2 regions of the Pseudoalteromonas sp. BMB genome follow, and region 1 is predicted to be linked to the other one. Evidence: predicted binding sites of a transcription regulator. Region 1 holds the regulator's gene; the other holds the start of a gene.
What was found. The regulator ArgR, encoded in region 1, controls arginine synthesis, uptake and breakdown. The targets are predictions, from matches to a motif close to ANTGAATANNTATTCANT.
Positions count from the first base shown of each region.

Region 2: the regulator ArgR is predicted to act here: its motif matches at 1,498-1,515, upstream of gltB (glutamate synthase large subunit).

Region 1 covers NZ_MBQA01000204.1:88,587-90,796, reverse strand. The annotation lists gene BB427_RS20910 (OB-fold-containig protein) at 1-449, opposite strand, end outside; gene argR (transcriptional regulator ArgR) at 852-1,319, opposite strand; gene mdh (malate dehydrogenase) at 1,561-2,210, shown strand, end outside.
Region 2 covers NZ_MBQA01000076.1:92,571-94,780, forward strand. The annotation lists gene gltB (glutamate synthase large subunit) at 1-1,398, opposite strand, end outside; gene BB427_RS07110 (Grx4 family monothiol glutaredoxin) at 2,013-2,210, opposite strand, start outside.

The DNA of each region.
Region 1 (2,210 bases):
ACTCTTGATGTTGCAATAACGCATTCGAGCCCAACCAGCGCTTGCTTTGATGTGGTTTCTTGGCTTTCGAAAAAGCGTCGTAGTGGCCTTACAATGACGGCGGTTAGTGGTAATGCTGCAATGAGGCTGGCAAGCATAAATACCGTGCCCATCAGGTAGTAAAAAATGCCATTGCCCAGTAGGTAAGCAAAAAACTGTTGCACATAGATACTGATAATCCAGCCCAGCGCGATGATTAAACTCAATGAAATACTGACAGGGACGCCGCCAAAAGCGACTTCCCAAAAAGAACCAGAACTTGCGCCTTCGGCTTCAATATCAACATCGCCTTCTAAGATATCGATATCAGCAAAACCGAGTAAAGCAATTAACCAGAACAACAGCACTATGAGTAATAGTGTTGAAAAAATAACAGTGGGAAACGTAAATGCAGTATTTAAAAATTCCATTGCTGATCCTAGTTCCTTGTATTTCCTTTTAAGCGGTTAAGTCAGTGAATTGTCCACTCAGCGCCGCAAGGTGTCTTTGTGTTTATCAAGCGGTGAGTTCCGCATCATAGAATGTGAGATGATTGAGTGAAGCGAATAGCGTTCGTGTCCGGTAAGACGGAGACACTGTAGGAAACAAATCCGAGAAGCTAATCAATCAGCTTAAAAACCATCCATGCGTAGTGAGAAAACCTCACATGCGTTTCTAAAGTTGCCACAATTAGACATATTATGTCAAACGTTTTTTGCTGTAAAGATAAGCAATTTATTCTGTTTATCGTGATAGTGGGGAAGCGTGTTCGTAGAAGCTAGAGTATCAGAGTATGTGCTAACCTGTGAGTTAGCACCGATAAAAATAATAGACTAAACGTTATCGAACAGGGTTTTTACTTTATCTAAAGTAACGTCGATTTCAGATACTTTGGCAGGGGCAATAAAAATCGTGTCATCGCCAGCGATGGTACCTAATACGCCGTCTGCGGTGCCTAATGAGTCAAGTAGTCTCGCAATTAACTGTGCAGCACCTGGACTGGTTCGAATAATAATCATCATTTCGTTGTGCATAATATCAACGACTAACTGACGTAAAGGGCTTTTTGCTGTTGGCACGCTCATTTCAGCGGGTAAGCAGTAAACCATTTCTTGCTTGGCATTGCGGGTACGCACAGCACCAAACTTGCTCAGCATGCGCGACACTTTGCTCTGACTGACGTTGTCAAACCCTTGTTGTTTTAGAGCATCAACAATTTCACCTTGAGAGCCAAAGTTTTCTTCTTTTAAAATGGCTTTAAATGCTTTGATCAGTGCTTCTTGTTTTTCTTGCGGCTGCATAGTCTGTCTTCTTTTACGGCTAATCTTTAAATTCTACACAAAACCGCCGAGATTCCCAAATTTGCGCGATCAAAATGGCAGCCGTAAAGCATAAGTGTACAAAGTGTCGCGATCTTTACACTTTTATTTAAGACATTAGTCAAAAAATCTCGAAAATAACCGTGATTAATTTGTGTTTAACAGCGCTTTTCATTATCTTTACTGCACACTCAATTCCACCTTCAAATTATGGAGAATTCAAATGAAAGTTGCTGTATTAGGTGCCGCTGGCGGTATCGGTCAAGCTCTATCTTTATTGCTTAAAAATGGTCTTCCAGCTGGCTCTGAGTTAGCGCTTTATGACGTTGCACCTGTTGTACCTGGTGTTGCAGTTGACTTATCTCACATCCCAACTGCGGTAAAAGTAGCGGGTTATGGTAAAGACGACCTAGACCCAGCTCTTGCTGGTGCTGACGTAGTGCTTATCCCTGCTGGTATGCCTCGTAAGCCTGGTATGGACCGTGCTGACCTATTCAACGTTAACGCAGGTATCATCAAGACACTTGCTGAAGGTATCGTTAGAAGCTGCCCTAAAGCACTTGTTGGTATCATCACAAACCCAGTAAATGGCACGGTACCAATCGTTGCTGAAGTGTTCAAAAAAGCAGGTACTTATGATCCAGCTCGCGTATTCGGTGTAACAACGCTTGACGTTATCCGCGCTGAAACTTTCATCGCAGAGCTTAAAGGTCTAGACGTTGCTGAAGTTAAGATCCCAGTAATTGGTGGTCACTCAGGTACTACAATTCTACCTCTACTTTCTCAAGTTGAAGGTGTTGAGTTCACTGACGAAGAAGTTGCTGCACTAACGACTCGTATCCAAAACGCGGGTACTGAAGTGGTTGAAGCTAA
Region 2 (2,210 bases), on a different contig from region 1:
TTCGTTGGTATAACCAAACTGCTTCTGATAGGTCAACAAGGTTTCATCGTCAAGATCGCGCTTGCCAGCCGCTTTTTCATCTAGTGCTTCAAATGGCGTTAAACGCTTAACGTTTTGCTCAAGCCAAGTTTTGTATGGATGTCTGGATTTCAAATCTTGATCGATTTCATCGGACTGCCAAATCTTGCCATGTAAAGTATCAACCACCAGTAATTCACCTGGACCCACGCGACCTTTTTCAATAACTTCATCTGGCGCGTAATCCCAAATACCCACTTCCGAGGCAAGCGTAATAAAGCCGTCTTGTGTGATCACATAACGGGCAGGACGAAGACCGTTACGGTCCAAATTACAGGCAGCAAAGCGCCCATCAGACATTACGATGCCAGCTGGTCCATCCCACGGTTCCATATGCATGGAGTTAAAGTCATAGAATGCGCGTAAGTCTTCATCCATAGCGCGATTTTTCTGCCATGCAGGTGGTACTAACATACGCATAGCGCGGAATAAGTCCATGCCACCAGCTAAAAATAGCTCTAGCATGTTATCTAAACTAGACGAGTCAGAACCCGTTTCATTGACAAACGGTGCCGCATTTTGCAAATCTGGTAACAACGGTGACGCGAACTTGTAAGCACGTGCCCTCGCCCACTGACGGTTACCTTCAATGGTATTGATCTCACCATTGTGAGCTAAATAGCGGAATGGTTGCGCCAACGGCCATCGAGGCTGTGTATTGGTTGAAAAGCGCTGATGGAATACACAAATCGCACTGGTCATCCGCATATCAGCAAGATCCGTATAAAAATTCGGTAGATCCGCCGGCATCATTAAGCCTTTGTAGATAGTCACTAAACCAGACAAACTACAAATATAAAACTGCTCATCTTGCTCTAAACGCTTTTCAATGCGTCGTCTTGCTATATATAGACGACGCTCTAAATCTTTAGGACGCCACCCTTCAGGAGCACCGACAAAAACCTGTTTAAACTGCGGTAATTGTGCTTTAGCGATAGGACCCAACATAGATGGATCGGTGGGTACTTCACGCCAACCTATGAGCGTCAGTGTTTCTTTTTCTAATTCTTCACTGATCACTTTCTCAGCCGCAGCTGCAAGCTCATGGTCCTGATTTAAAAATAGCATACCTACCGCATAGTTTTTGCCCACATGCCAATCGTTTTCAGCTGCGACGGCACGGAAAAAACTATCCGGTTTTTGTAATAACAGTCCACAACCATCACCGGTTTTGCCATCAGCAGAAATACCACCTCGGTGCTGCATGCGGTCTAAACCTGTGATTGCTGTACGGATCAGTTTGTGACTCGGCTGACCGCTTACATGCGCAATCAAGCCAAATCCACAGTTATCTTTTTCTAATTTTGAGTCGTATAACATAGACTCCTCCCCTTGCTACAACGGCCAGCTCATGACGGTACGACGAAATGCTGGCAGATATTCAAAATTAGCCTTGATTGAAAGTAGAGTCAACACAAATATGAATACATATTCATAAACTTGAATATTTCTCATTGGTAAGACAAGTTAGCCAAAATCGTAATAAATTTGCCACTTTGAAAATAGTGAATATAAATTTGTAAAATGACACCGGTATCACACCAATAAAAATGCAACGAGACACAACCGAAAGCAAACGTTTACGTAAACGTAAACCAAGGTAAAAATGAATAATTATTCACTTTTTGGATTTTATAGAACTCAATATCGAAGCACGTTCGATTACACTGTTTATATAGGTATGCAAAACAGAGAGCGTTTTTAGCTTGACGCTAACGTCAACTTGAGTTGATAAAAATAAGCGAGTAGCTCTAAGTTAGATAAACGCGAATAGCGTTAATGAAAGTGTAGATATCTTAAATTCAATGAACTTGCTGGTTTTCAACCAAACATCAGACAAAAAGACTTGCTAAGAAAAGTAGGTAGGAAGATATTAGAAGATTTTTTAAAAAATAAAGCATGGCAGAGTATCGACTCTGCCATAAGCGGTTAGCTTATTCCGCTGCTGCTTCGTCTTTCTTATATTTAGCTGCTGTTTCAGCAATAAGAGGTTGAAGCTCACCTTTTTGGAACATCTCAATGATAATGTCACAACCACCGATTAACTCACCTTCTACCCAAAGCTGAGGGAAAGTTGGCCAGTTCGCATAATGTGGTAGTTCAGCACGAATGTCTGGATTTAATAAAATGTC